Regions from separate parts of the Halobacillus sp. B23F22_5 genome, predicted to be linked through region 3. Evidence: riboswitches for the same ligand, from Rfam matches in the RefSeq annotation. Region 3 holds a riboswitch; each other region holds the start of a gene.

Region 1 (7,822 bases), on a different contig from region 3:
TGGAATCGGCTATTATTTCAGCCGCACAAAGCTTGATCACTCCGCTTTTCTGCTAGGTGGGAAAAAACTGCCTGGATGGGCGCTGGCATTTTCCGAACGAGCAACTGGCGAGTCGGCCTGGCTGCTGCTCGGTTATACCGGTTTCGTTTTCGCCACCGGCCTGTCCGGCATCTGGGTAGCTGCCGGTATAGCGCTTGGTATCATTTTCTCATGGTTGTTCCTTGCAAAAAAATTCATGGAAGAACGTGATAAATACAATGTATTGACACTCCCTGATTATTTGGCAGCACGGTTCGGCGCCCAGGCGAATTTGATTCGCTGGTTCGCAACAATTTTGATCAGCAGCTTCCTTATGTTTTATTTAAGTGCTCAAGTTGCAGGTGCTGGGAAAATGCTGTTCACTACTTTCGGATTGAATGAAACGACAGGGGTGGTGCTGGCTACAATCGTGGTCATTGGTTTGGCTTTTACCGGAGGCTTTATTTCAGTCGTATGGACAGATATGATCCAGAGCGTCATGATGCTGATCACACTTGTCGCCTTGCCAATTGTCGCACTCGTTTATATCAACACGAATGATTTATCGATTTCATCGGCATTAGCAGAAGCCGGTTCCACTCACGATGCCTGGTTTGGTGGGGCAGCCGGTTTTGCCATCGGTCTGTTATTCTTCAATAACTTTTCCTGGTTCTTCGGATTCCTTGGAGGCCAGCCACAGTTAAGTGCCAGGTTCATGGCTTTAAGAGGGGAAAAAGACGTCAAGACCGGACGTAATGTTGCCATCCTTTGGACTTTCCTTGCTTACGGCGGGGCATTCATGATCGGTGTCACAGCCATTACCATCTATAGTCAGACAACTTTTGCCGACACAGAAACCGTCCTCCCTCATATGGTCATGGATTTGATGCCTGCCTGGATTGCCGGCATTCTATTATCCGGAATCCTGGCGGCAATCATCACGACTGCGGATTCCCAGTTGATGGTTGTCACCAGTTCGGTCAGTGAAGACATCCTCCACAAAGCCTTGAAACTGGATCTATCTGAAAAACAACTACTCACTGCTTCACGGATCATCATCATCGTCTGCGGTCTGATTGGTATGGTAATCGCTCTTGTTTCCGATACCCTCCTGTACTTAATTGTCGGCTGGGCATGGGCAGGAGTCGGCGGCACACTCTCTCCTGCCATTATTCTGACATTTTTCTGGAAACGTTATTCCGGAGTCGGTGTCATTGCTACCATCGTTTCCGGTTTCGTTTTTACGGTACTTTGGATCAGCACACCACTGGACTCCATCATTACGTCACGCTTCACTACCTTCTTTATCGCAGCATTTTTCGGTATCGTATTCAGTTTGCTATTCCCGAACAAAAAATCAAAGCAAGCCTAAAGAAACGAAAGAAAGAACGCGGATCAAAAAGCCGCGTTCTCTTTTTATACTTTAGGAAAGTTTAACTTTGTTAAAGGGTTAAAGTATAAGAAAATACTAAGGCTTTCGCCATAAGGACTTGGCGATAAGCCAAGTTTTTCTAATCATCCCGTCTTCCATTGTTTCGTCACAGGAACCGTTTCTTTTTTCTCTTTAATAAAATTCATACAGGTAATGAACAACCCTGATATGATCAGCAAACCGACCATACCGGCCAATCCTTTTGCAAGTAAAAAGTCAAACGAGCTGAAGAAAACGATGGCCAGTCCGACAGCAGTGAGCAGGGAATAAAACCCTACGCTGTTAAACGATGCTTTCCATACCCAGTTGCCAGAGTTGTCGATCAGGCTGACTAACACAATGGTGATGATGTTGATACCCATCCCGATCCATACTGGATGCGTATTCATGAAAAAGTCGTTGATTGCCCAGCCGCTGAGATGATACCAAAGCAGGCCTGATGCCGAGCCGGTGAACAACGAGACCAAGGCAGCCCGCTTCGTAACAACCGGCCAGAATATTGCCGCAACAACCGGGGCAAATGTCGCCGAATTCCGCGTTACCCAAGCAAAAACATTCCACCACGCTGATTGTTCGGAACGCAGCAGGGCGAATACGATCATTAACCCAGTCAACAACAACAAGGACCATTTGGTATACTTGATCAGCTGCAGTTCATTTGCTTTAGGATTCAAAGCTTTTCCGACATCACGGCCGAGGCTGGTGGCTCCGGAGAATTGGCAAGGCGCTCCCCAACTGAGTGCTGCTGCCCAAAATCCGAGGAAAAACAGACCGACTAACGGTGCCGGTAGTGTTTCCATCAAGTAAAGCGGAACTGCCACCAGTCCGCGTGTTTCCCCAGGCACTACCTGAGCGGCCGCCAGTCCGAATAAAACAGCACCAATTATCAACGGAATGCCGAGCAGCGAAGCGTAAATTAAACCTCGGCGCCCCTGTTCCGGGGTTTTACAGGACAATGCCATCTGGAATGCTGCCTGGGCAAGAATGACATTGAAAAGGAATGTCCCGAACCAGGCCAGGATCGTCTGCAGGCCGGCTGCACTCCATGACGCGTACTCGGGTCTTTCCTGAAACAATGTCTGAATGCCATCGATCCCTGGATTGATAAAAAATGCGTAAGTCCCGATCGCAAGCATCATGAAAAACACCACGACGTTGCTCAATTGTGTAAAACCGACAGACCACATGCCGCCGAATTGCAGATAAACAAATAGTAATAAAGCAGTTAAAGCTACGGATAATACCAGCGATATACCTGTAAAAACAGACAACGCGGATGCAAACGCCAGCGCAGTAGCCACTGACCACATCGGGAATGTGAAAGCTGTAATCGCTCCGGCAAGTCCTCGGACTTTTTCACCGTAACGGTCCCCAAGCAGACCAGAGATTGTCACCAGTGCCCGTTTTCGGAATGGTGCAATCAAAACAAGGGCGATAATCAAGACATGCACTGTTTCCGCCACGCCATACCAGATGGCCGACACCCCTGTCAGATAGCTGAGCTCCAGAACCGCTATGTACGACGAACCGGAGAACAATCCCGTGATGCATACCGTAACGAACAGGGTATTGAACCCGCGCCCTCCTACGAAAAATCCATTGCCATCTTTCGCCCGCCTCATTCCAAGCTGGCTCATAAAAATTAAAAAGAACGTATAGGCCAAAGCAAAACCGATAAACCAATATCCTACTGTTGTCATTCTTTTGCCTCCTTAAAAATATGTTACCTTCGTGCCTGTTGCAAAGTTGATTATATTTATCAGTTTAGTAAGTTTAAAACCAATAAATATCCCCTTGATACTAAGAAAACCTCCGTTTTAATATAGAAAAAACCTCTCCCGGAGGAAGAGGTTTTTTCTCTTCCTCATCTTTCAGACAACAGCGTCTGTTGGACGTAGCACCTTATTATTTCCCCAAAGAAAATAACAGGTTGCTGCAGGTTCACGGGACCAATTTCCTCCCCTGCTCGCGATAAGGATGTTTTCCGTAATTAAGTTAAATTCTACCCTACAAGATGCTCGGATGAATGTCAATATATTTTCTGACTTTTTTCTCTATTCTTACAATGAAAACACTTACATTATCAAAAATAATGCTAATCTCCTAATCGTGCCACTCACTTCCTGTTATACTTTAACTATCTACATGAAAGTGAGGTTCAATCATGCAAAAAATCTGGCATACATACAAACATTCTTCATTCATTCTAAAAATGACAATTGGTTTTCTGCTTGGTATTGCTGTTGGTATCATCTTCGGACAGCAGGCGGAAGTACTGAAACCGCTCGGTACGATACTTATCAACCTATTAAGCTTGATTGCAATTCCAGTCATTTTCCTGACCGTCGTCCTGGCCATCAATCAGATGAAGCCAAAACATTTAGGTCGCCTGGGCGGGAAACTGCTTATCTACTACGGGCTGACGACAGGCGCAGCAGTAGTCATCGGTGTAGCTCTTGCGCTATGGATCAATCCAGGTTCCCAGCTTTCATTACCTGATGCCCAGGTAGAAAAGCCGGAAACCCCAGGTTTTTCGGACGTATTATTGAATATTGTACCGGACAATATCTTCCAGGTTTTCGCATCCGGGGAGCTGATGGGCATTCTTTTCTTAGCCGTCATCATCGGATTGGGGATGGCCAGGATGCGCTACGCCGATAAAGTCGACTTGCGTGATTCGGGAGAGACACTGCACCGATTCTTTTCTGCTGCCAATGAGTTATTCTTTTTACTATTAAAAGGAATTCTTCTATATGCTCCTATTGGAATATTCGCCATTAGTGCTTCTTCCTTCGGGAGCCAGGGTTGGCAGACTTTCCAATCGCTACTGGCGTTTACCGGGGTATTTTATCTCGGGGTGGTTCTACTGTGGCTTTTCATCTACACTGCTTTTCTCAAGTATGCAAAAATCAGTATCAAGGACTTTTTTAAACAGACGAAAGAAGCGTATTTTACCGCTTTCTTTACATCCAGCAGCATAGCTTCCCTGCCTGTTGCGATCGAATCGGCAAAAAAAGCCGGTATTTCCGAGCGGACAGCTAATTTTTCCTTGCCGATCGGAGCCGTATTCAACTCAGACGGCGGGGCACTGCGGATGGGAGTCTCAATTGTATTTGCCGCCAATATCACTGGCCTGGATTTATCAGTCATGGACTTTCTCACCATTGTAGTAGTAGGGACGCTGCTATCGATCGGGACAGCTGGAATTCCAGCCGCCGGACTGGTGACATTGGCAGCCGTGCTCACTCTATTCAACTTGCCGCTGGAAATTGTAGCCCTGATTGCAGGCGTGGATGTCCTGATCGGCATGGCCGGTACGGCATCGAATGTTTTAGGGGATATCGTCGGCTCTGCCGTCATTGACCGCAATGAGGAAGCAGATTCCGATCCAGCTGCGTAATCCTATTTCATGATGCTCATTTATGCTTTTTCTGTTCTTTACTAGACAGCATGGCCAAGTACTAGACAAGGCAGGTCGGTTCCTATACTTTTTCTAAAGTTTACTAGACATAGTGAGGAAAACACTAGACATTTTCAATTTTTTACTAGAAACTTCTAACGAATACTAGGCAAAAAGCGTCGATACTGGACACCACATTCCAGCATCGACTTTTTTATTTTAGATATGGATTAAAAAGTATCCTGTTTGTCAGGAGTATCCCCCGAAAAAAAACATAACAAACGGACTCCGTAAAGACAGGAGTCCGTTTGTTCATTTATTCTTCTGTGCTGAATTTATGTTCAGCCAATGTAATAGCAATTTCATCTTCAATATCCTGAACCGATCCCAGGTAATTATTTAATACGACAGCGAAAATCAACTCTTCTCCGTCTTTGCTGGTTACATAACCGGACAGTGAAGTGACACCGGTCAAAGAGCCGGTCTTAGCCTTGACGTTGTCTTCTGCTGGTGTATCATTCATCCGGTAGCGGAGTGTTCCACCGACAAACCGTTCACTGTTCCCGGCTACAGGCAGTGAAGCTAAGTAAGCAGGGAACCATTCTTTCCCTCTTACTTGATACAGTAGTTCTGAAATTTCATGAGCGGGTACCATGTTGACGTGGGACATGCCGGAACCATCTCGCAAACGCATCGTATCAGCATCAACGCCGGTCTCCTCCAGAAATTCTTCCACTACTTCCAGCCCTTTTTCCCAGCTTCCTTCATCATGAACGACTTTCCCCATCTCTTTAATCAAAACTTCCGCATGTCCATTGTTGCTTAGTTTCATGAAGGGGATCAACAGCTCTTCCAATGGCATTGACTGTTTGGAAGTAAGCAGTTCGGCAGTTTCCGGTGCTTCACTGTCTTCCGATAACTCACCTTTCACTTTTATGCCTTCCTTATCTAATGCTTTGCCGAACAAGTTTAAAGCCAATCCTGCCGGTTCATCGACGGCAACCCAGGAGCGGGAGCGATATCCTTCTACAGGGATCTCCCCTTCAACAATAATTTGATTGGTGCCATGCTTGCGTTCAATAGAAATATCTTTCTCCTGATCCATTGGCACTGTTTTTGCGTTGTTAATTACTTCTACATAATCGTTTTCCGGTACAACTTTTACATCTGCAGGTTCTCCAGCAGTCTCTGCTGGATGAGCTTCAACGATGACGGTGCCTGCATCGTAGTCTTCATTAGGAGCCGCAGTCAAGGCAGAAACCTGAGCAGCATAATAGTTCGTTTCATCGTTCCAGGAAATATCTTCGGACAACCGGACATCATCGTACCAGCTGTCATCTGCTATCACATTCCCTTTCACTTCCTTAATCCCTGCTTCTTTTAACGCATTGGCTAAAGTGTCAAAGTCTTCTTCCAGCAATGTAGGGTCGCCTTTTCCTTTTAAATATAGATCGCCATGCAGTTTATTCCCTTTTATTTCTCCATCGGCAAGAACTTCAGTCGGGAAAGTGTAGTCAGGACCAAGAATCTCTAATGCGGCAGCCGCTGTCAACAGCTTCATATTAGAAGCCGGCTTCAGCCGCTTACCAGCGTCATGCTCGTAAATTACTTCCCCGGTTTCGGCAGAGCGGATACTAACGCCTGCCAGTGCCCCTTCTAATTTTTCATCTGTCATAATCATATTCAGCTGATCGGTCAACGCCTCATTTTCAGAAGAGGCGGTCACTTGCGGGTTATCATAGGCTTGATAAGGGGCAAACAACATTAAAGAACATAGAAACATAACAACCATTTGTTTCGCTTTTGCAGGCAGCATCTTATGTATCTTCCTCCTTGAATAATTAATACTTCAACCGTAGCAAAAAATACTGAAAATTTTAACAATTATTCAAAAAACAGCTAATTGGTCTAGTGTATTTATGACTTTTGACTGATTAGATTTTTTCCCCATTGAAATGACTGTCAGAAAGAAGGATTTTTTGTTTGAAAAGTGAATGTAGTAAAGAAGTGACAGAAATTCTTTATGAGGTGAGCCAAATGAAAACAAAAGCTCCAATCGAATTAGGAAACCGCATCCAGTTAATTGATGGTTTTGATTTGGGGATGCCCGGCAGAACGGGCACCTATGTGCTTAATGAAGAGCACTTGACCCTTGTTGAAACTGGTCCCAGTCCCTCTATTCCTTATGTACTTGAGGGTTTGAAAGAATTGGATATCAATCCTGAAGCTATCCGCTATATCATTGTGACCCATATCCACCTGGACCATGCAGGCGGAGCAGGACTTTTATTGAAAGAGTGTCCCAATGCAGAAGTAGTCGTCCATCCGCGCGGTAAACGGCACCTCGCTGATCCATCCCGATTGATTGCCGGTGCCCGTGCCGTCTATGTAGACAAGTTCGATGAACTGTTCGATCCGATCGTTCCGATTCCAGAAGATCGCCTGCTTGTGAAAGAAGATGGAGAAACCTTGGATATCGGTCCGGACTGCACCCTTACTTTTTATGATTCACCCGGACATGCCAAACACCATTTCAGTATCCACGACTCCAAAAGCAACGGCATTTTCACTGGAGACACGGTTGGTGTAAGATATCATCAAACCCAGGATAAAGGATTGACCTTCTATTTGCCTTCTACGTCACCAAACCAGTTCGACCCCGATGCTATGCGCGCTTCCATCAACAGGTTCCGTCAGCTGGGTGTCGACCGGATTTACTTCGGCCACTTCGGTGAATCTGCCGAACCGGAAGAAGTGTTCCAGCAGACAGAATCATGGCTGCCAAAGTTTGTAGCAGCCGGCGAAGAAGCATTGGCTAATGATGAAGGACAAGCCGGTGTCAAAAAACGCCTATACGAGCTGGTTTCAGATTATTTACAAACCCAGAACATCCCTGACGATCATCCTGTCTATCAGGTGCTGGAAGTTGATTTCGAAGTATGTGCCATGGGAATCGTTGATTACCTGAATAA
Region 2 (7,822 bases), on a different contig from region 3:
CTTTCAGTTATTACGGGAGCCGTTGCGATCGGTATCGCATATATGATGATTCGCAAACAAATACGTAAGCCGAATGATCCACAAAATGAAAAGGAATTGAAAACCCTTCCAGGTGGCGGTACAAAAGCAGCTGCTGCTACTAGCTTAAACTCCCGTTGGGGAAAAATATTTGCTATAGTGGTGCCGCTTTCTATGCTGCTTGTTATGTTATATATGGCTTATACGAAATTCAGCGGTGGCAGGATGGGCGGTTTTGAAGGAGGAGATGGTGCTGCTTTCATAGGTGGAGTGGCCGTATTATTGCTATCTTTCGCCACTCTTGCTTTTGGAAAAGGGAAAGCGCTGGATCGTATTTCCGAGCATATTACTGAAGGTTTCGTTTTTGCCTTCAAGGCGATGGGACCTGTGATTCCAATAGCAGGCTTTTTCTTCCTCGGAAGCGGAGATTTTGCTGGAAGCATTATGTCACTAGGAGAAGAGGCTAGTCCGGCATTTTTGTTCGATCTTGTCCAGGCAGGGCAAAATGTGATTCCTGAAAATATGGTACTTTCCGCTTTCGGGATTTTGATTATTGGTATGATCACCGGGCTTGATGGGTCTGGTTTTTCAGGGCTTCCTTTGACAGGCGCGTTATCCGGGGCGCTTGCTTCAGGCAATGTCGATCCTGCTACACTGGCAGCAATCGGCCAGATGGGTTCGATTTGGGTTGGTGGAGGTACCTTGATTGCATGGTCTTCCCTGGTAGCTGTAGCCGGTTTCTGCGGCATTTCAGTAATGGAACTGGTCCGCAAAAATTTCTTCCCGGTAATTATGGGATTGATCATATCAACCACCCTTGCCTTGTTCATCTGGTGAATTAATATAAAAAAGAACAGCATTTCGTTGCTGTTCTTTTTTTATCGTTTAGTAGTGTTCAGTGTTCATGAACATATATGTAAGACATAATACTATTATATTGGACATAGAAAACTCCCCGTATGGTGAAACATCTGTCAACCATAACAGGGAGCATCTCAGAAAAGCAGGCGGATATAGACTAAAAGCCGCCTTCCCCTGGTGAGAATGGGACGCCCAATCTGTTCTCGACTGTCCGCAGCCGTTGATTCAAACGGTTTAGTCTTCTAGTGTGCTGCTCCACAGTTCGCTGTAATTGATTGATTTCATTGTTGAGACGGTTAATTTCTCTCGCTTGCCTATTGTTTTCTCGATCCAACCTGTTGATTTCTCTTCCTTGCTGTTCATTTTGCCTCTCCAGAGCAGTTACCCGTCTTTCCAATTGAGGCGGTTGTCGATCCTGGCCGTAATAGTTGTCAAAGTGCTCATATCCATCATATTGGGGGAAATGGTTTATTGGCTGAAATTCAAAACCGTACCCCATCGTCTCTTCCATATTCAGCGGCATGTGGCTCTGTGGTAGATAGTAAGGATTCATGCTGATCGTCTCCCTTAACTAGGTATTCTAACAATTCCGTATAGCCTATGTAGGCTTTTGACGGTATGGCACGACAGATGCCCAGAATTGGTATAAAGGACGAGCCGCTGAAAATCAGGCTCGCTGGTGGGAAGCCTCTAACGCCTCTTGTAAATCTTGTAAAAGATCCTCGATATTTTCAATACCTACAGACATACGAAGCAGCCGGTTACAGACTCCGTAACTGCTGCGAACTTCTTCTGGAATATCATAATGAGTCTGGGTAGCTGGATACGTGATGAACGTCTCTGTACCGCCCAGGCTTTCCGCGAATGTGATAAGCTTCAATTGCTCGAGAAGATGGGGGACAGCATTTTCATCTTCCACGCGAAATGAAACCATACCTCCCTGACCGGGATAAAGGACATCACGGATAAAAGCACTGCGTTCAAGAAATTCGACCATTCGTTTAGCGTTTTCCTCGTGTTGACGCATACGCAGCCCTAGAGTTTTAAGACCTCTCATCAATAACCAGCTGTCAAAAGGAGATAACACCGCTCCGGAAGAATTTTGCTCCAGGCGTAGCTCCTCTAAATATTTCTCACTTTTAGCAACGACAAGTCCTGCCAGGACATCATTATGACCTCCTAAATACTTGGTACCACTGTGAACGACAATATCTGCTCCTTGTTCAAGAGGCCTCTGCAAATAGGGGGTGTAAAACGTATTGTCCACAATCAAAATAATTCCATTTCGTTCAGCTATCTGAGCAAGTGATTCAATATTAACCTGGGTCATCAATGGATTGGTTGGTGTTTCGATAAATAGTCCTTTGGTGCGGGCAGTAATAGCTTGTTCAAAATCGGCTGGGTCCGAGCTATTTACATAACGGAATTGCAAGCCGAATTTTTTAAAATGGGTTTCAAAAATACGATAAGAGCCTCCGTAAACATCTTTTGTAACAATGAATTCATCTCCCGGCTCAAAAATTGAAAAAGTAGCCTGGATTGCGGCCATTCCTGAGCTGAAAGCAAGACCTCCAGACCCGTTTTCTAAATCAGCGATAGCCTGTTCTAATAAGTCCCTGGTAGGGTTGCCGGTTCGCGAATAATCGTACCCGGTTGATTTTCCGATGCCCTCATGGCGATAAGCAGTAGAAAAATATACGGGAGGATTCACCGCTCCAGTCGTAGTTTCGCTTCGGTTTCCTGTTTGTGCTAATGTCGTATCAAGATGATAAGTGCCCATGATTCCGTCTCCTTTATCGTAAAATAAAAAAATCAGCTCTCAAGAAGAAGAGCTGATTTTATCCGTAAATTAGCCACTTCTTCTTATTTTTCAAACGGCTTAGCCGCTCGCTGGATGTAGCACCTCACCGAAATCGGCAGGTTGCTGAAGCTTCGTCGGTCCAGTTCCCTCAGCTTCTCTTCATAAGAATAGTGAATATTCAATTGATTTAATTTCCAACATACAGGAATTTTGAATATTATGCAATCATTTTTTGAAAAAAATAGGCAGACCGCATAAGTGGTCTGCCTTTGCCGGTTAAACTGGTTCTGGTACTTTAGTGTGCATCGGTGGTGTTACTAACCAGCCTTTTTCTTTATTAAGTCGAAGTGCTTTTGCAGCTGCCTGAGCTTTGTTCATGTGGAACTGTCCAAACATCATAGCAATATCTTCCCGCGTGCACTGTCCGATAACGGTACTGCAAGCAACCAATCCGGCTGATAAATCGGCGGAGACTTGCGCGCTGATTTCAGGGTCATTGAATCGTGCACCGACTGGGATATCTTCAAGAGTTGCGTTCGAACGTTCAGGAGCCGATGGAGGCAGTGCTATTCCATTGGTTTTTAAAATTTCTTCAATACTTTCTGATTCATGCTTGATACCTTCGATCAGTTCCTCCAGCAACTTCATCAATTCTTTATCACCAGTATGGTTCATAAACGTTTGGTAACGTGTGTAATTACCTTTTGCTACTGTCAAATAGGACCACATTCCGAATACTTCCCCGTAGTGAAGAGGCTGTTCTTTGGGGTCACCAGTTAAAATACCCATTGGAAACACTCCTTTTTAATTTTGTGGTACACATGTAGTATTCATACGTTGTAATAAACGTATACCTTCCTAAAACAGGCAGGAGATGTTTATAAATGCCACTAATGCGGAACATAATAAACAAATATTACGTGGAGGTGAGCGCAATGCCTTGGGATAAGAATGATTATCCAAGCTCATTAAAAAACTTGAACACTGCTGTGAGGAATAAAGCAATTGAAATTGCGAATGCTATGGTAGATGAAGGTTATGATGAGAACCGTGCGATTCCTATTGCTACCAGTCAGGCGAAAGAATGGTATGATAATGCTTCCAATAAAGAAATCAATGAAATGAAGGACGCCGACGATAAAGAGTTGAAGGATCGTGACGAAGAAGATAAACAATATGACAACCGTCCTGAATTATTGGATCGCGGTGAGCATGTTGTCGCACATGATGACGGTTGGGCTGTCCAGGCGAAAGGCGCTAAAAAGCCGGACCAGGTATTCGATAATAAAGATGAAGCGATCAAGCGCGCTAAAGAAATTGCTGAAAATAAAGGAACAAAAGCAGTCATCCATAAGAAAAACGGTGACGTCCAGAACGAACACAATTACGAGAATAGCAATAACTAATGCAAGCAGACCTTCACATGAGGGTCTGTTTTTTATTGAATAGTATTTATGGGAGTTGCATGTAAAACGCATAGGTCCAAGGCATCCTTTTGTTAGGGCGATGTTCCTGACTTTAGTTTTTTTGACAGGATTCCTCGAAAACCGTCTAGAAAGCTCAAAAGGAACCCCGAGAAAAATGACGAAAGGATGGATGGATCTTGAAAAGAAAAGCATTGAATATCGCATTATCTGGAGTATTGCTAAGTTCTGGAGTGGTGTTAGGAACAGGTGTAAACTCTGTAAGTGCCGATGGACCGAACTACAATGGTAATGAAACGATTCAGAATGAACGGTTGCATTCCTATAGCGAAATGGCGAAGCTGCTTGAAAGGGTCGATCAACAGTCCGAAAATCTGACATTAGAAGTGTATGGCCAGTCCGTAAAAGATAGAGACTTGTATCTTGCGAAATTTGGGGAAAATGAAGAAAATCCAACGATTTTGTTTTTGACCCAGCAGCATGGAAACGAAGCATTGACTACGGAAGCTGCTTTGAAAATGATAAAATACTTAAGCACGAACAGTAAGGGAGTCCAGGATATCCTTGCGAATGTCAACGTGTTGATAGCTCCACGGCTGAATGTCGACGGGGCAGAAGGTGATGTCAACTTCTCACTCGATGATTATGTCGCCGGTACACATACCCGCTACAACGCAAATGGTGTCGATCTGAACCGTGATCATGTCGACCGTAAGCAGCCGGAAACGAAAGCCTTGCATGAAAATGTCCTGCAAAAATACAGCCCAGACTACATGATCGACCTTCATCATCAAGGAACACAGGTGACTAAAGGTGAAGATGGGCCACTAGTTTCTGGCTCCATTCTTTATCCAACCAATGAAACAGTCGATTCTGAAGTTTTGGAAGGCTCCAAGAAACTTGGTGCAGTTGTCTATGATGCAGTAGAATCGAAAGGATATGGTACATTATCCAAGTATCCTGGCGGAAGTGCCAATACCATCAGTCGTAATGGGCTGGCGAATGAGTATGGTATTTCCACATTATTATTTGAAATGCGTGGGATGGCCGATCATTATCGTGAAGACTATGTATTAGGCCAAAAAAGCAATGGCTACCTGATTCAGCAGGGTGTAGTAACGATGAAAGCAACATTGAAAGCGATCGCTGATGGTTCGATTGAAGATGCTGATACATCTTTCTGGGATACGTTAACACAAAGCTATTATCATGGAGAAGAATAATTACAAAGAGCGCCTGCATTAATTGCAGGCGCTCTGATTTTATTGGTTACAGCTTCACGATATTTCTTCCACGGGCTTTTCCTTCCAAGAGAGTATTTATCGTTTCCGGCAACTCTTCTAAGGTTACTTCATTTTTCATTTGCTCAAATAGTCCTTCTGGCTTCAAATCAGTCGCCATACGGTTCCAGATTTGCCTGCGTATCGTCATCGGACACTGGACGGAATCAACGCCAAGCAGGCTGACCCCTCGTAAGATGAATGGGAAGACAGTAGTCGGTACGTCCGTACCTGCTGTCAGACCACTGACAGCAACTGCACCGCTGTATTGGAGCTTGCTTAAGATAGCAGCCAGGTTATTGCCTCCGGTGGCATCTACCGCTCCGGCCCAAAGCTGTTTGTCCAATGGCTTGATTTTGCCATCATAGACAGCTTCTCTGGACACGACCTCTTTTGCCCCTAGTTCTTTCAAATAACTATGTTCGCTTTCTTTACCGGTACTGGCCACTACGCTATAACCGAGTTTCGCTAGCATCGCTATAGCCATACTGCCAACCCCGCCGGTCGCACCAGTTACAATTATAGCACCATCCTCCGGCCTGATTCCCGCTTCCTCCAGCCGGTGGACGGATAACGCAGCCGTGAACCCTGCTGTGCCATAGATCATCGATTCCTCAAGCGTCAGCCCTTCTGGCAGTTCAACAATCCATTCTGATGGGATGCGGGCGTATTCACTGTAACCGCCATCCTTGGCGACTCCGATGTCATAACTGGTTGCAATCACTTTGTCACCTTCACGGAATTGCTCTGAATGAGATTCGACTACCTCGCCGGCAAGGTCGATTCCTGGCGTCAACGGATATTTCTGTGCAATTTTACTATTTTTTACACTAGCCATAGCATCCTTATAGTTGACGCTGGAATAATGAACTTTGATTATTACGTCGCCTTCAGATAAATCCTCCAGTTCCAGTTCTTCTATTCCTGATGAAAATTCCTCTTCTTGCTGGTTGACTCGAAAAGCTTTAAATGTCATTTACAACTCCCCTTTCCTTATCTATCAGTCTAGCATTTGTTTACCCTGCTTACAGTTCTCGCACACTGCACCTTAAGTAGGATTTAATCCAGGGGCACTAACCTCGACTGCTATTCAAAGAATAGATTTACGTTCTCGGCGTCCGCAAACCGGAATGTTCATTCCAGAAGTTTAGAAGCCAGTAAATGTGCTGGCTTTTTTTATTTGCACAAATGCGTACAAGTGATATTAAGTCTCTAGTTTACATACGATGTACTATGACTGAAATAGGTGAGCGCAATGCATGAAGTTAGTCTGATCTATGAAGTGTTATTACATGTGGAACAAGCATCAAGACAGGAAGGAATGGATAAGGTTACCACGATTAAATTAACGATTGGGAACCAGATGATGGTCATGCCTGAAGCACTGCAGTTTGCCTTTGATACGTTGCAGAGGGAACCGGCAGATGAAGCAGAGCTGAAATGGGAGACTGTCGAAGGAAATGATTTTTATATCGATTATATTGAAGGAGAGGACGCAAGTGACTAAACATATCCCCATGAAACAGGATGTACTTCAAACCAATAAGACATATGCAGAGCAGAATCGTACCCGTTTTTATGATGAAAATGTCTTCACTATTAATTTAATCAGCAGCCCAGGTTCAGGGAAAACCGCTGTGCTGGAAAAAACAATCGATAATTTGAAAACGACCATGAACATCGGCGTGATTGAAGGGGATGTGGCAACTGACTTAGATGCGGCACGTATTGCGAAACACAACGTAAAAGCGGTGCAGATCAATACGCACGGAGCCTGCCACCTGGATGCCAAAATGATAGCAGGGGTGCTTTCGCGTTTTCCATTGCAAGAGATTGATCTGATGGTGATCGAGAATGTCGGCAACCTTGTCTGTCCAGCAGCTTTCGATTTAGGCGAGCATGTGAATGTCGCGCTGCTAAGCACCACGGAAGGTGTCGATAAGGTTGTTAAATACCCGGCTGTGTTCGAAAATGCTGATGTCATTCTTCTGAATAAAATAGATTTACTGCCCTATGTAAGGTTTGATTTGAAGCAATTCAGAGATGAAGTCCACCAGCTCAATCCAGATGCCCCGATTTTTGAATTATCGGCACACAATGGAGAAGGGATCGGGAGGTGGACCAAGTGGCTAAAGGAAAGCTGGGTGGCGCAAACACAGGTAAAAGACTTCGACTGGACGTGACAGGTGTTGTTCAGGGGGTAGGTTTTCGGCCATACATTTATCGGCTGGCTGAGAAGAATCACCTGACTGGGTTTGTCCTTAACAATGCTGGAAAAGTATCCATTGAAGTGGAAGGAAGAAAAGGAGACATTGATGCTTTCTATCATGCTTTGAAAACAGAGACAGCTCCGCCGGCCCGGATCGATGCTCTCAAAGGTACCGTGCTGGTTCCTTCGGGAGAGGGAAATTTCTCAATCAAGCAAAGTGAAAAGAATG
Region 3 (7,822 bases):
TGATTTTATTTATTATCGGTACCTCCATCCTTCTCTCTCCAGCTAGCCTGGCCAATTATGCCGGTAATGATGCCTGGCTGAGCGCTATTTTATCCGTCGGTATCGGTATGGTCATCGTCATCCTATTCTGGATGATCAGTCGGCAGTTCCCAGGCAGCAATCTTGTCGATATCAGTGAACAGGTATTAGGAAAATGGATCGGTAAAATGGTATCCCTGCTGTTTGCCTTTTTTTCACTGCTATCTGCCGCCACCGTTTTATGGGTGATCGGCAATTTTCTCGTAACACAAATCATGCCGGAAACGCCGATGATGTTCCTCCATTTCCTGCTAATGGCCTCTGTCGTCTATGGGGTATTATTAGGAATCGAAGTTATCTCCAGGACGGCCGAAATATTTTTCCCTTACATTGTTACCCTGCTGATGATTATTTTCTTGTTCAGTATTCCTTCGGTAAAAATCGATCTGATTCGGCCTTTACTTGATGAGGGCTTCAAGCCTGTTTTGGAAGGAGCTCTTTTCGACGTCAGCGTCTCCATGCTGCCTCTGATTGTATTGTTCATGTTTTACCCTAAACTGGTCACAGATAAGAATCGAGCGTTTCCAAAATTGTTAATCAGCTACTTGATAGCTGGAGGTTTTATCGTGGCAATTACATTTGTTACCACCACGGTACTGGGTGTCAAAATAACTGCTAATCAAACGTATCCCACCTATGTGGTTGCCAAAAGCCTGAATGTGGAGGGTCTGATTCAACGGGCAGAGGTTGTCATTGCGGTTTCCTGGCTGCTGACCATCTTCTTTAAATTATCATTATATTTTTATGCCTCTGTGACTGTATTGGCACAGACATTGAATCTAAAAACGTACCGCACGATAACGGTACCGATGGGGATGCTGACGGTCGCTCTATCGTTAATCGTCTACCCGAGTACGACCTACGCCAACGAATGGAATGAAACGACCTGGTTATGGTTTGCCCTTACATTCGGGATCGCCTACCCGCTGCTGCTTTCCTTTATTGGCAGGCTTCGGGGGGGGCAAGGGAAGAAGCCATCCTAAGAGAGGAAGTTGAATAATGGGGACAGAAAAAATCAATGGACTCCAATTTTTTATAATGATTCTCTTATTTGAACTTGGCAGTGCGGTCGTGCTTGGGTTCACTTATGAAGCTGGCGGAAGTTCCTGGATCGTGATTCTCCTAAGCATGCTGGCAGGGATTGTTCTCTACTTATTGTTCACCCACTTAGCTAACTATCATCCGACCCTTACCTTGACAGAAGCTGGCCTTAAAATTGCGGGTCCGATCATCGGCCGGGTGATCGCCTTCCTCTATATCGGTTACTTTTTTTATATCGCAGCGAGGGTGCTCGGTGATTTCAGCAATCTCATCCAGATGACCATATTGCGACTGACTCCCCTGATCGTGGTAGCAGGTGTATTTACATTCATGGTGGTGATTGCTTCCTACCTTGGAATTGAAGTGATCGCAAGAACAGCAGAAACTTTCTTCCCATGGGTCATCTTTTTTAGTGCCTTATTTCTTTTATTTGTTTACATCGATGGACTGCCGGACTTCAGAAATCTGCAGCCCATCCTGGATGAAGGCTGGGAGCCAATCCTGACGACTGTCTTCCCCCAGGGGATGACGTTCCCATTCGGTGAATTGATCGTGTTCATGATGTTTTTCCCTTATCTTGCTGCTCCAGACAAAAAGACGAGTATTGGCATTGCCGGGGTGATTGTCAGCGGGTTGATGCTGACCCTGACTCAGGTTACGATTTTAGCTGTCCACGGAGCGGAAGCAGCCAAGCTGTTGACGATACCCCTTCTGGAAACCATTTCACTCGTCAATATCCAGGACATTATCCAGCGGATGGACCCGTTAATCATCATAACTATGATCATTCTCGGCTTTTTTAAAATCGCTATATTCTTTCACGCCGCCATCCTCGGCATGCATAAAACTTTTCATATCCCGCGTTCTAAGCGGATCTGGCTTGTAAGCGGCACGGGGGTCCTGTTGCTGGTCACCACGTATCTGATCAGCCATAATTACGTAAGTCACGTGGATATCGGTTTGAATATTGTACCGTTGTATGTCCATGTCCCGCTGCAATTCATTCTGCCATCCTTATTGATCGGGGTCGCCTTCATCCGATATAAAATGTTGAAAACAAGTAAGTGATTAAGCCTGGACAAGCTGGATTACATTGCCGCAGGTATCGTCAAAAACAGCAACCATTGATCCTCCCATTTTCGTCGGTCTGGTTGTAAATTTCACACCCAGCCCCTCGAGGCGTTCATACTCATCATAGATATCATCTACAGCAAAAGACGCTGCTGGAATCCCTTCCCGGTAAATTGATTCCTGATATTGTTTTGCCGCTGGATGAAGGTTCGGTTCCAATAATAAGTCGATATCGCCCGACCCTTCCGGTGAAACCACCGTCAACCAGCGAAAATCTCCCGCCGGAAGGTCCATTTTTTTCTCAAACCCGAGTACCTCGGTATAAAATTGCAACGCCTTCGCCTGATCTTTTACAAACACACTGGTGATATAAATACGCATTGTTATCCTCCTTTTTACATCGAACCTGGGATCGGTTCGTAAAGCTCGATCAAGTTCCCTGCCGGGTCGCGGAAATGAGCCACCTTAATACCCCAGTCCCGCTGTTCCGTCGGTGTGGTGATAAAGGAAACTTTCTTTTTCCACTCGTGGTAAACCTCTTCAACATTGTCCACGTTAAAAACGAGCGTCGTAGTATCATAGCTTTCCGCGTCGCGATCATAGACTTCCCCGATCGCTTCAGTCATCTGTTTTCGCTCGAACAAGCCTATTGTCGCATCTCCTATTCCCTCAAAGTTCGCATAATTCGAATGCTCATCTCCCCAGGCAACCTCAAAGCCAAGGGTGTCCCGGTAGAAAAAGAAGCATTCCTCGTAATTATCGACAAGCAATCGTACATGTGTCAATTTCATAGAATCCCCCCATTCCCTTACTACTTCGACTGATGATACAGGAATCCTCCTAGACACTCACCCATAAACGTATTTTGCATAGCTTATTATACAGGGAAAAGAGACTAATCGGGGAGCGTGTTAATGTGAAGGCAAAAGTACTCCACTATTTCGCCGGCGACCATACGGCAAAAGGATTTTACACATTGTATGATAGCTGTTTTCAGGATATCGGCCTGGTATATAAACTGAACGGAACCTCTCCAGCTGTAAAATCAAATATTATGAAGAAACTGGCAGATGCATCACAGGAAAAAGGCATGGCGGTCGAGTTGATCCATCGTTCATCAGACCCGGAAGAACTGGATGGCGTCATTTTACCGGAGATGAAAATCGGACTCGTGGACGGCGACTTATACAATGGTGCCGGAAAGGACGTCGATGCAGATACTTCCATCGATACAGATCAGCTGGTCGATCAGGAAGATGAAATCCTCGGTCTGAAAGAAAAAATTGAAAACGAATTTTCTTCAGCGCACGCTTCCTTTGCAACTGGTCTGCACATTCACGATGGCCTGGAGGAGATCTACATCAATCAGATGGATTTTGCCAAAGCCAACCAGCTGGCTGTAGAGCTTAACGATCGATTCTTCGAAGGGTTAACAGCAACGGGCCGTGAAGCCGTCATTAAGCACCGCTTCTTTGGCGCATCGACTCCTCAAGGCGTGATGGACTATATCGAAAACCTTACTGAAGATCTGGATAAACGCTATTTCATCAAAGGTCGGGCAGGGACAGGAAAGTCTACATTATTGAAAAAAATCGCAGCCCAAGCGGAGGAGCTCGGCTTTGATATTGAAATGTACCATTGCGGGTTTGACCCGGAAAGCATGGATATGGTGGTCGTACGTGAACTGGGATTCTGTGTTTTTGATAGCACCGATCCACATGAATATTTTCCAGAGAAAGATAGCGATGAAATCATTGATATTTACGAAAAAGCCGTTACCCCCGGCACAGACGAAAATTACGCCACCGCGATCATGGAATTGAACCGCAGCTATAAGTCTTATATGAAAAACGGTATCGTCATTTTACAGGAAGCGAAGCGATTACATGACCAGCTTGAGCACATCTACGCTGCTGCAACCGATGACAGCAAAGTGGATACGCTGGTTGAGCAGCTGAACGCCGAAATTGACGCCTCACAGAAGGCCTGATTGCCTTTTTATCCAAACCAAAAAGCCAGCCACTATCCTGAGTGGCTGGCTTTTCTAGTTAATTCCACACTTCGTCGGCGATTTCGATAACATGCCTGATTTTCGCCCATTGCTCCGCTTCCGAAAGAATATTGCCTTCCTCGGTGGATGCGAAGCCGCATTGCGGGCTGAGACACAGCTGGTCTAACGGTACATACTCCCTCGCTTCCGCAATACGTGCTTTGATGCGGTCTTTGTCTTCGAGCTCGCCGGTTTTAGACGTAATCAATCCAAGTACCACACGGAGGTCACCACGCTTCACATAACGGAGCGGCTCGAATCCGCCTGAGCGATCGTCATCATACTCGAGGAACAATCCATCGACATTCAGTTCACTGAATAATGTCTCGGAAACAGCGTCATACCCTCCTGATGCTGTATAGGTGGAGCGGAAATTCCCACGGCAAATGTGCATTGTAATAGTGAGGTCATCGGGCTTGTCAGCAATAGAAGTATTGATGGCCTGGACAAATAGCTGCCTTAATTTATCTGGCTCCTGGCCACGGTCACGAATCATCTTTTGGCCTTCTTCCGAGAAAAACACTGCCCAGGATGTGTCATCCAGCTGAAGGTAGCGGCAGCCGGCATCATAAAATGCCTGGATTGCTTTTTGATAGGCTTTCGTCAAATCCTTCAGCAGCTCGTCTTCATTTTCATAGATTTCTTTGTTAATATCCCCACGGAAAAACAACATGTTCGGGCTTGGAATCGTGAACTTCGGGGTATGTTCCTCCCCTACGAGTGAATGGAGAAATTTATAATGCTCGATCATCGGGTGCCTGTCGCTGAAATCGACTTTGTCAATGACACGGACAGAATGGGGCTTGGTTTCCACCCCTTTGAACTGGATGCCTGACGCTGGCTCGTACCCTTCGACTCCCTCTAAATTTTCGAGAAAATCAAAATGCCACCAGGCACGGCGGAAATCTCCATCTGTGATGGATTGCAGGCCGGCTTCCTTTTGCTTTTCTACAAGTTTGATAATCTCTTCATCTTCTATTCTCGTTAATTCTTCTGCAGAGATTTCCCCTTTTTCTCTTTGCTGGCGTGCTTTCTTCAGCCGCTCCGGCCGGAGGAAACTCCCGACATGGTCCCCGCGGAATGGTGCTCTTATTGTTTTTGTTTCTGCCATTTCTGATCCTCTCCTCTGCTTAGAAAAAGTTGGGCTTGTCACCAGGTATTTATGGCGAAAGCCTTCGTTTTTTCTTATACTTTAATCCTTTAACAAAGGTAAACTTACTTAAAGTATAAAAAATAAAAGCCTCTTCCAATAAGAAGAGACTTTGTAATTGAATTCGCCACTTCTTATCTTTCAAGTTTTTTTCAACTTGCAGGAATTAGCACCTTGTAATCATACAGGTTGCTGAGGTGTCACCGGGCCATACCCTCGACCTCTCTCGATAAGAAACTATATACAATTTTCAGAAAGTAGTATGCTAGTAATCATATCAGCTGTAAAGAAAAAAATAAAGCCGGAAAAAATTTTTTCTGATGCTTCAATTTGAAGTTTTTTCCACCCCCACTTGGAAACTTTTTCTATCGAATTATGTAACGAAATGGAGGGAATAAAGATGAAAAAAGGCGAACTGGAACAAAAAATTGAAGAACAACGAGAAAAATTGTACCACCTGTATATAACGGATCACCACTATCCTGAAATTGTAAAAATATCTCAATACTTAGATGAACTATTGAATGAATACAACCTTTACACCAACAAGTTCAAGAAATCAAAAGAGCTTACTTTTGAGTGAGTGCTTTCCCAAAGATTACCTTCGTAATTTCAAGCTGGTTTTACAGCTATGAAGCAAACCATGTACTACCCACCAAAGGTGACCCCTCGTCACCAGTAAGCTTCCAATATTCTATTAATCACCTTATCTCCAGCCTGAAAAACTCGGCGCTGGAAACTGACAAGCCAGATTCTTGCACTTAAAGCTTCTATTCTGCCCACTCCTCTACTATGATAGGAATTAACTTGAAACGAAAGGGCAGAGGGCAGATGGGAATCAACGACATTATCATACTAATCGTAATCGGGTTCCTCTGTGTAGGAGCTATCGATAAAATATTGGGTAACCGGTTCGGGTTTGGCGATCGTTTCACGGAAGGGTTCATGGCCATGGGCTCCCTCACACTTGCCATGGTCGGTATCATTTCCCTGGCACCGGTGATAGCAACATTCCTGACCCCTGTCATCGCTCCGGTCTACGGACTGATTGGGGCCGATCCAGCCACCTTTGCGAACACAATTCTGGCCATCGATATGGGCGGCTACTCGCTCGCAACCGAAATGTCACAGCACCCGGATGCCGAACTGTTCGCCTGGGTATTCCTTGGCACGATGATGGGCCCTACGATCGTGTTCACCATTCCTGTCGCGCTCGGAATCATAGAAAAACAGGACCATCCCTACTTCGCCAAAGGCATTCTACTCGGGCTGATCACGGTTCCGGTCGGTGCTTTTTCAGGAGCCATGGTGGCGGGACTGGATACTGGTATTATTCTCATAAACCTGGTACCTACAATTATTTTTTCTATTGTAATTGCTATCGGGTTATGGAAAAAGCCTTCGATGATGATTACTGGGTTTTCCTGGTTCGGCAAAGGTGTGGAAAGCTTAGCGATCATCGGGCTCACCGCGATTGCGGTGGAAACGTTGACCGGATTCGTTGTCATTCCCAATTTGACCCCACTCGATGAAGGGATTCAAATTGTTGCCAGGCTCGCTATATTCCTTGCTGGCGCCTTTCCGATGGTCGCGTTCATCTCCCGTGTATTTGATAAATATTTATCTAAAATCGGCGGCTGGCTGCGTATCAGTGAAACCTCTACAACTGGCCTGATCGCATCGCTGGCGCATAATATTCCGATGCTTGCCTTGCTGAAGGAGATGGAACCGAGAGGAAAAGTCATTAACGTTGCGTTTGCAGTCAGTGGAGCGTTTGTGTTCGGTGGACATTTAGGATTTGTCGCCGGAGTCAATCAGGAGATGGTTTTCGCCATGATTGTCGGAAAACTCGTCAGCGGATTCAGCGCGATCGCGCTGGCAGTTTTTGCGTTGAAAAAGACTGTCTGAATGCCGGCGTAGATTTGCGGGGTGAACTTGCAAAGTTAGCGGTCGAGATTGCACGTTTAGCTGGCAAACTCGCACAATTACAAACTCTTGTCGTTCATTTAAAAAAGGGTGCCCGCCAGGCACCCTTTTTCTGGTTATTTTTGAGGAGACAGTTCTCGTTCAGTGAATTGATCTGCTTCGGTAGACCCTTTCAGTGCAGTCGTCGATGATGTTCCACCGGAGACAACCTGAGCCACTTCATCAAAGTAGCCGGTGCCGACTTCACGCTGGTGACGGGTAGCGGTGTAGCCGTGTTCTTCGCTGGCAAATTCAGCCTGCTGAAGCTCGGAATAGGCTTCCATGCCGCGGTCTTTGTACTGGCGTGCCAGTTCGAACATGCCATGGTTCAAGGAGTGGAAACCTGCCAGTGTAACGAACTGGAATTTGTAGCCCATTTTGCCAAGCTCCTTCTGGAAGTTGGCGATTGTCTCGTCATCCAGCTTCTTTTTCCAGTTGAACGATGGCGAACAGTTGTATGCCAACAG
Region 4 (7,822 bases), on a different contig from region 3:
CTCTCACATCGGGGGATGGGCTGGAGTATTCATTTCCGTAGCGATCTTTTTGTTTGCATTCAGCTCCATCATCGGTTCTTATTACTATGGAGAAACAAATATCGAATTCATCAAAGAAAGCAAAATAGCATTATTTGTCTTCCGTATCGCAACAATGGCGTTTGTGATGGTTGGTTCTGTTTCAAGTTTAAGCCTAGTATGGAAAATGGCAGACTTATTCATGGCAATTATGACAGTCATCAACTTAATTGCTATCGGGTTGTTAGGAAAAGTTGCATATAAGGTACTGAAAGATTACGAAATGCAACGAAAAAAAGGAAAAGACCCGGTATTCAATCCTTCTGATTTAGGTATCGAGGATGCCGAAGCATGGGAAGATGAAAAGCGTGAAGAAAAAAGTGCCATAGGGTATTAAAAAATAGATGAGTCTGGATTGCCAGGCTCATCTTTTGTTTTTATGCTTAGCTGCTTGTTCTTCTAACTGTTGGAAATAAGGCTTTACTTTAGAGAGTTTGACGACAAGGACAATAAAAAGGATGAAACTGAGGCTGGCAGGGCTCCCACCTCTTACAGTATCTGCTTCAAGCCATTTCTGATAAAACTCCTCAGGAACGAATTCAAGTAATTCAGTAAAAATTTCCCCTAACGCGATAGGAATCAACGTAAAGATTATTCCTTTAAAAATGGGATTAACGCCAAGAAAGACCATGAGATATAGCATAACACTAAGGAAAAAAAGGATGAGGCGCTGTCCCCATATCAAAGAAATGCTTGTCAATGCTGCCGAACCAATCATCAATATCATTACGCTGATAAGAGTAATTAAATATACCTTATTATTTTTTCGAAGCTGTTCTACGATGGATTTCAACATTACACACACCTGTCATGTAAACTATTCACTTCTTTTTGTATTTCTACTACTTCATTCAAAACCTCCGAATTAAATTCCAGCCCCACTATAACAAACTCCTATTAAATATAGGTGAGGAAATATCATCCATTTTACGTTCATTTTCTTTAGAGGCATGAAAAATGGAGCTTAGTGAAAGCTAAAGTTGAGGTGATAAATATGAAAAAGCAGCCGAAAGAGAGATTTAATATCCCTACGGAAGCAAATGGCACAGGGGGAATAGGCATGCAAAATACGGTAAAGTCCAATCAGCCATTTGATGCCGAGGATAGACTTTCTGGAGACTCAGTGGATGAACATAAGAAAATCGAGTCTTTCAACGAGAGCCAGGCGGAAAAAGAGATCGGCCAGGCGTTCAATAATTCATGATGTCTACAAATAAGAACCCAACCGCAAATTTTAGCGGTTGGGTTCAATTAGTTACTTCAGCCATTAGTGATTCACCTGCTCTCTAATAATTTTTTTACTGTTGAATAAGCGCGACCAAAAGCTTTCTTTCTTTTTTTGTTCCATCATTTCTTTCAGCGTTTTCATTAATAGTTCATCTCTCCTGCTAATGTTGGTAATCACTGCTTCATGAGAAGCCTTACTTGTTTGATGGATCCGCTCAAATTGTTCTTTCAGTTCTTCGAATTCTTTCTTGCGTTCCTGATTCTGTCGATGAAAGGTATCATTCTGTTCCCGAAGTAAGTCGTTCTGTGCTTTTATCTCTTGAAGGAATGCTTCATAACCATCCTGCATTTTGTTGACAACTGGCTCCGATAGGAGTTCATTTGGATCATCCTTAGTGTTCAGCGTTATAGAACTTCGCAATACATCCCGTATTTTTTCTTTCGGTTCTCCTATTCCTTTCAGCTTTTCAATTGTCATGAAAATTTCGAGCGCTTCTTCTTCGTAACGCATACTTCTTCCACTTCCCACAGACGGTAAGAATTCCGAAAACTGCTCTTTCCAGGATTGTAAGGTGGGACGCGGCCGGTTCATCTTTTTGGCAATGTCAGCCAGGGAGTAAGTCCGTTCGTAATCGATCGTTAACACCTTCTTTCGTCAAGTTTTCATAGAGCATCACATATCAAATTATGTTATATAGTGAATTCGCTATTGTCTTTGCAATTTCCTTTGATGAAAAAAAGGAGCTTTTCAGATATATTGTTAAAGTTTGTAGCTTTCTTTGATATTGGTGAATGGTAATTAATTTGTTATTCCGGCATACCCACTAAAATAACTAGAATTCTCCATGGTTCTCCTCACATACATATAACTTAGAAGACTGAAAGGTAAGGGGTGTGCGTTTGAAAAAGTCATTGATCGATTGGCCGTTCTTTCTTGTAGCGTTTATCTCCTTGTTAATACTCTGCAGCATTGTTTTTTTCTACCCGAATGTTACACATACCTGGCTGGAACAGATGCATGTGCAATTAACGGATGTGACAGGAGTCCTGTATTTATGGATCGGTTTTTCTTCTTTGATTTTTTTAATATGGGCAGCTTTTAGCAAGCACGGGCAAATCAGGCTTGGTAAAAAGGACGAGTCTCCGGAGTTTTCTACATTCAGTTGGATTTCGATGATTTTTTGCGCGGGTATTGGGTCGGGAATTATGTATTGGGGAGCGATTGAGTGGGGGTATTATTATCTCGAGCCTCCGCTGGGCCTCATTCCTGGTACTCCGTTTGCAGTGGAGTGGAGTGCGGCTTACGGATTATTCCACTATGGGCCGACAGCGTGGGCGATTTATTGTCTGCCTGCATTGCCGATTGCTTATCTGTATCATGTGAAGAAGGTGCCGATTCTTAAAATCAGCGAGGCTTGCCGCCCTGTGCTGAATCATCATACCGATGGTTTCGTAGGAAAGTTGATTGATATGTTTTTTATGATTGGTTTGCTGGGTGCGTCAGGGACAACCCTCGGCATCAGTATACCGATGATGGCTGAAGGGGTAAAGCGACTTACAGGAATACAGCATACCTATTTCCTGGATATTTTCCTGCTCCTCCTCTGTACGGTTGTGTTTGCGGTCAGTGTGTTTGCTGGAATGGAAAAAGGGGTGAAACGGCTAAGCAATATAAATGTCTATTTAGTTTTCTTTTTACTCTTGTTTGTCACCATACTTGGACCGACTTTTTTCATTTTAGAGATTTCGACTAATAGTGTCGGGCTTGTACTGAATAATTTCTTCCGCTTGAATACGTGGATGGATCCGATTGCGCAGTCAGGTTTTCCGGAAAAATGGACAATCTTCTACTGGGCCTGGTGGATTGTCTATGCTCCTTTTATCGGTTTGTTTATTGCTAAAATATCCAGAGGTAGAACGATCAAGGAAATGATATTGGGGACGATTATTTTTGGTCCCGTCGGATGCTGGCTGTTTTTCTTTGTACTTGGAAACTATGGCCTTTATCTTCAGAACACGACTCAATTGGATGTAGCTACTATGATCAAGCAAGGTCATTCAAATGAAGCGGTCATTTCTATCATTCACTCGCTGCCCTTCGGCGATTTCACCCTGGTTTTATTTTTGATCCTGGCTGTAATCTTTGTAGCGACCACCTATGATACCTCTTCTTATATGCTGGCTGCTGTAACCCAGCGAAGAATCGAGGGGGAACCGATCCGGTTAAACCGTTTGTTTTGGGCTTTTGCCCTTGCACTCCCTCCGATGGCTTTGTTGATTATAGGAGGATTGACATCCCTGCAGGCTGTCACACTGTTAGTTGCCCTCCCCTCATGTATTATCATGGTACTATTATCGCTCTCGTTCTTAAAATTGGTATAGTTCTGTTTTTCTTTCTGTGGTCCTTTACGAGATGGAAAAATTAACTGCTTGCATACAGTTGCCTTCTATTGTACTGTGAATAACAGTCCTTAGAAAAAATCTAATTTCATAGTTATCTTATCAAGAGAAGCAGAGGAACTGGTCCGTTGAAGCTTCAGCAACCCCCCCTAATGGGAAGGTGCTAATTCCAGCAAGTCATTGAACTTGGCAGATAAGAAGGAAAGTCAACTGAAGCCTTCTTGCGTCTGCAAGAGGTTTTTTTATTGGCTAGGAAAATATAAAAATTTCTTTTTGTGGATAACTTTCGGTAGTGGGTGTCATCCAGCTCCAGCGCCTACCCCCTCGAGGTCTTAAGTCAATCCTCTCTGTGACAAAGAACGTCACGCCGAGGCTTGTCTTAAGCTTGTCGGGGGTGAGCAAGGCGCTTGCGCTTTTGTTCTTATGACAAAAATCCACCTAGAATGGACATAATGTAAGTAATTGGAGGGAAATACATGCAGGATAAAAAAATAACGGGGAATCCGCTGGCGCTGATTCCCTTTGGAATATTCATCCTACTATTCATAGGCTCAGGGGTTGTCACGGGGGACTTTTACAAGATGCCCGTCCTTGTCGCTGTTTTCGTAGCTATTTTTGCTGCATTATTTATGAATCGAAAAGAGAGTTTTCAAACGAAAGTGATGCAGCTGGCGGAAGGAGGCGGGCACCCGAATATCATCCTGATGGTGATCATTTTCTTGTTAGCAGGAGCGTTCGCCTCTGTCGCAGAAGGAATGGGAGCGGTTGAGTCGACGGTCAATCTCGGATTGACATTCCTTCCACAGAGTTTGCTTGTGGTCGGCCTGTTCGTCATTGGCTGTTTCATCTCGATTTCCATGGGGACTTCGGTCGGAACAATCGTTGCCCTGGCGCCGATTGCCCTTGGAGTTGCTGAGCAGACCGGAATCCCGGTCGCTCTCGTAATGGGCGCGGTGATCAGCGGCGCGATGTTCGGAGACAACCTGTCGATCATTTCTGATACGACGATTGCCGCTGTTCGCACACAAGGTACTAAGATGAAGGACAAGTTTAAAGCAAACTTATTCATCGTCCTTCCGGCGGCTGTCCTAACAGCAGTGATTTTCGGTGTGTTGAGTTCTGACACTGCAGGATCTTTAGAGGAAAGCCATCCATTTAACCTTATAAAAGTATTGCCGTACCTTGCTGTGCTTGGTTTTGCGATAGCTGGGATCAATGTCATCTTTGTACTGATCGGCGGAATTATTTTTGCCGGGATTGTCGGGCTTGCTTTTGGAGAGTTTGCCCTGATGGATTTTGTTACGCTAATCAGTGAAGGCTTCACAGGCATGCAGGAACTGACGATGCTCGTCATCCTGCTTGGTGGATTAGTAGAACTAATTCGCCGGAATGGTGGGATTGAGTACTTGTTGGAAAGTATAACAAAACGGATTGATAGCAATAAAGGCGGAGAATCAGGAATTGCCGGACTAGTCACAGCGGTCAATCTGGCCACAGCCAACAATACGATTTCAATCATTACAGCTGGTCCGCTGGCAAAGCAGATTTCAGAGCGATTCGCTATCGACAACCGTAGATCAGCCAGTCTTCTTGATATCTTTTCCAGTGCTGTTCAGGGTCTGATTCCTTATGGCGCACAGATACTGGCAGCTGCTGGAGTAGCCAAGATTTCTCCGGTGGAAATCGTCCCTTACAGCTTTTACCCGATGCTTCTTGCGTTGTCAGGGATTCTAGCCATCCTATTCCGGTTTCCGAAGTTCACCCGGACACCGCTAGAAAAAAGAAAAGAAGTAGATGTGACTTCTTCCTAACAGACAGGCTCCGTGTTTTACGGAGCCTGTTTTTTTGGTTTTTCCATTCGAGTACCATTATTGAAAGCTTTTTCTTGAGTAGTTCGTATAGATAGTAAACGCAGAAAGTTGGAGGGACACGGATGACAAGCTTATTATGGATTGGTTTCTTCCTCTTCTTATTGATCGGAGTGAGCAGGTTGATGGGGGAACGGAAAGGTAATATTACGTTTGATTTTGATAACTATTATATTCACTTAAAAGACCAGGTCTGTGCCATAACGGAAGAATTACTGGCACAGGGCAGGGAAGTAGAATATATCGATTATCGCACGTTCCTGGTTGATGGCGAGGAATATCTGTTGAGGGAAGCGCATGTCAGAGGGTATCAACGGCTGTTTTTGAAAAAAATCAATCGCAGGAAGAACTATTAATTGAAAGCCTATTGCATAATATAGCATATCTAAGTTTTTAGATTTTAAGGAGGTGAATGATGAAAGTAAAGCTCTGGATGATTCTATGCTTTATGATAGTAGTGATGGCTGGCTGTTTTGGCCATAAAACACTAGAATTTCACGGGAAAAGTGAAAAATGGGAAGTCAAATACCAGGCGGACATTAGAGGAGATGACAGCGAATCGACCAGCTTTAAAATAAGGTATATCGGTGAAGGGGAGCCTCCGGAAAAGATTGCATATAAGATGGACAGTCCATCTGGGGGGACAGCTGGTAATGATCATTTGAAAAATGGGGTCCTGGATTCTGCGGGATCCAGTTGTTCTGGCTGCGCGATCACCAGGGAAGATCATAAGATAAGTGTAACGATTGAATGGGATGGAGAAACAGAACGGATGATTTTAGAAAATAAATAAAAATGACTTTATCGAGCGCTGCGTTTGACTAGCAGGGCTTTTTTATAGGAATAATGTATTGTTTTAATTTTCTGTTTTTGAAATAATTGGTAGGGATGGAGTTGATGGATATGGAAAATTACGGCTCTCCACCTGGTTTTTGGCTGGATTTCCTAAATGTCATGGCATTGGTTATTTTTATGGTAATCATTATACCGAGTTTTCTTCGCCGTATCATGATGGCGGATAAACAACCATGGTTTTCTAATAGTTATCTGAACCCGTTTCACAAAAAAGGGGCTATTGGGATTCGTGTAGTTGGATTTATAGCACTTATTATTTTAGTCATCTTATATCCGACTCAGTATACACTTTTTGTCGTCCCGTTTGTCATTAATATGACTGAGTTAGGGTTTAGGGCTTATATCGAATGGGATGTTTCTGATAACCGGAGCAACTATAAGGTGACGCTGATTGAGATATTCTTATCAACCGTGGCGATTTCATGGGTTTTATGGTGGCTGGGAAACAATGTAGTGTCATGGTAAAGAAAGAGGTTTGGTATGAAGCGGCTAGTATGTTTGGTCTTATTTTTTATCTTTATAGCAGGATGTCAGAATAAAGAGTTAGAAATGACTACGATGGCAGACCTGTTAGATAAAGAGAGGCCTGTATCTTTCCTTGAAATGAATATTAATGACTTTCATTACAATATGAATGAGCAGGCAAAAACTACAGAGGAAGATAAAATTAAAAAGTTCAAAAATATAATCAATGGGCTTGAATTACAAGCGGTAAAGAAAGAACAGAGCAGTGATGTATATAAAAAGTTGAATAATTTAAGAAACGACGGAAAATCGCTTATTACTTTTATGAAACACAGTAAAAACTCGGAAGGTTCTTTAATGCTTGAATTAACTGCTGATGGTTCAGGTTTGTTCGTCAATTTTGACAAAGGTATTGCCGGTCCCTTATATAAGGTGGTTAATGGAAATTCGGAAATATATGATAAGCTGCATGCCTACTATTTATCTATCAATAAAGAAGTGCCGCTGCAAGAACATGAAGGTAAGGAGAGGGAGGGTTAAGCATTGAATATTAGGAAAGTGGTGTTACATACAACAAAGCTGAAAGAAATGAAAGATTTCTATGTCAGCAGGCTTGGTTTTCTTTTATTGCAAGAGGATTATAACCGTTTTCGTATTGCGGTCGGTGACAGTGAATTAGAGTTTACATCAGAAAACGTTGAAGGCAATCCTTATTATCATTTTGCTTTTAATATACCTTCTAACAAATTTACCGAAGCAAAAGCATGGACGAAAGATAAGGTTCGTTTGAATGCGGAAGATGGAGAAGATGACGTATATTTTTCTCACATGGATGCCCATGCATTTTATTTCTATGATCCTGCTGGAAATATAGTGGAGTTCATTTCAAGGTCTACATCACTAGAAAGGGTAGAACCTTTTTCGGCAGC

What was found. Region 3 has a riboswitch for S-adenosylmethionine ahead of ACGTN9_RS00960 (5-methyltetrahydropteroyltriglutamate--homocysteine S-methyltransferase). Riboswitches for the same ligand answer to the same signal wherever they lie in the genome.
Region 1: another riboswitch for S-adenosylmethionine. It lies ahead of ACGTN9_RS19540 (sodium:solute symporter family protein); the one in region 3 lies ahead of ACGTN9_RS00960 (5-methyltetrahydropteroyltriglutamate--homocysteine S-methyltransferase).
Region 2: another riboswitch for S-adenosylmethionine. It lies ahead of ACGTN9_RS08800 (methionine biosynthesis PLP-dependent protein); the one in region 3 lies ahead of ACGTN9_RS00960 (5-methyltetrahydropteroyltriglutamate--homocysteine S-methyltransferase).
Region 4: another riboswitch for S-adenosylmethionine. It lies ahead of ACGTN9_RS09280 (Na+/H+ antiporter NhaC family protein); the one in region 3 lies ahead of ACGTN9_RS00960 (5-methyltetrahydropteroyltriglutamate--homocysteine S-methyltransferase).

Annotation. Positions count from the first base shown of each region.
Region 1 is NZ_JBIEKI010000023.1:24,046-31,867, forward strand. Features, by position in the region: gene ACGTN9_RS19535 (sodium/proline symporter) at 1-1,390, shown strand, start outside; gene ACGTN9_RS19540 (sodium:solute symporter family protein) at 1,534-3,150, opposite strand; SAM riboswitch class I at 3,312-3,428, opposite strand; gene ACGTN9_RS19545 (dicarboxylate/amino acid:cation symporter) at 3,615-4,850, shown strand; gene dacB (D-alanyl-D-alanine carboxypeptidase/D-alanyl-D-alanine endopeptidase) at 5,167-6,666, opposite strand; gene ACGTN9_RS19555 (MBL fold metallo-hydrolase) at 6,888-7,822, shown strand, end outside.
Region 2 is NZ_JBIEKI010000005.1:19,772-27,593, reverse strand. Features, by position in the region: gene ACGTN9_RS08810 (hypothetical protein) at 1-855, shown strand, start outside; gene ACGTN9_RS08805 (hypothetical protein) at 1,037-1,432, opposite strand; gene ACGTN9_RS08800 (methionine biosynthesis PLP-dependent protein) at 1,547-2,659, opposite strand; SAM riboswitch class I at 2,740-2,848, opposite strand; gene ACGTN9_RS08795 (DUF3231 family protein) at 2,957-3,469, opposite strand; gene ACGTN9_RS08790 (DUF2188 domain-containing protein) at 3,616-4,086, shown strand; gene ACGTN9_RS08785 (M14 family metallopeptidase) at 4,284-5,327, shown strand; gene ACGTN9_RS08780 (acrylyl-CoA reductase family protein) at 5,374-6,360, opposite strand; gene ACGTN9_RS08775 (hydrogenase/urease maturation nickel metallochaperone HypA) at 6,640-6,891, shown strand; gene hypB (hydrogenase nickel incorporation protein HypB) at 6,884-7,567, shown strand; gene hypF (carbamoyltransferase HypF) at 7,510-7,822, shown strand, end outside.
Region 3 is NZ_JBIEKI010000001.1:191,307-199,128, reverse strand. Features, by position in the region: gene ACGTN9_RS00985 (GerAB/ArcD/ProY family transporter) at 1-1,061, shown strand, start outside; gene ACGTN9_RS00980 (GerAB/ArcD/ProY family transporter) at 1,078-2,187, shown strand; gene ACGTN9_RS00975 (VOC family protein) at 2,188-2,571, opposite strand; gene ACGTN9_RS00970 (VOC family protein) at 2,586-2,981, opposite strand; gene ACGTN9_RS00965 (PRK06851 family protein) at 3,107-4,180, shown strand; gene ACGTN9_RS00960 (5-methyltetrahydropteroyltriglutamate--homocysteine S-methyltransferase) at 4,239-5,351, opposite strand; SAM riboswitch class I at 5,522-5,626, opposite strand; gene ACGTN9_RS00955 (aspartyl-phosphate phosphatase Spo0E family protein) at 5,791-5,973, shown strand; gene eutH (ethanolamine utilization protein EutH) at 6,222-7,298, shown strand; gene aceA (isocitrate lyase) at 7,433-7,822, opposite strand, start outside.
Region 4 is NZ_JBIEKI010000005.1:122,730-130,551, reverse strand. Features, by position in the region: gene ACGTN9_RS09305 (alanine/glycine:cation symporter family protein) at 1-415, shown strand, start outside; gene ACGTN9_RS09300 (hypothetical protein) at 443-871, opposite strand; gene ACGTN9_RS09295 (hypothetical protein) at 1,139-1,282, shown strand; gene ACGTN9_RS09290 (MerR family transcriptional regulator) at 1,346-1,951, opposite strand; gene ACGTN9_RS09285 (BCCT family transporter) at 2,206-3,687, shown strand; SAM riboswitch class I at 3,802-3,905, shown strand; gene ACGTN9_RS09280 (Na+/H+ antiporter NhaC family protein) at 4,182-5,516, shown strand; gene ACGTN9_RS09275 (hypothetical protein) at 5,639-5,929, shown strand; gene ACGTN9_RS09270 (hypothetical protein) at 5,989-6,366, shown strand; gene ACGTN9_RS09265 (DUF4181 domain-containing protein) at 6,477-6,893, shown strand; gene ACGTN9_RS09260 (hypothetical protein) at 6,909-7,433, shown strand; gene ACGTN9_RS09255 (VOC family protein) at 7,437-7,822, shown strand, end outside.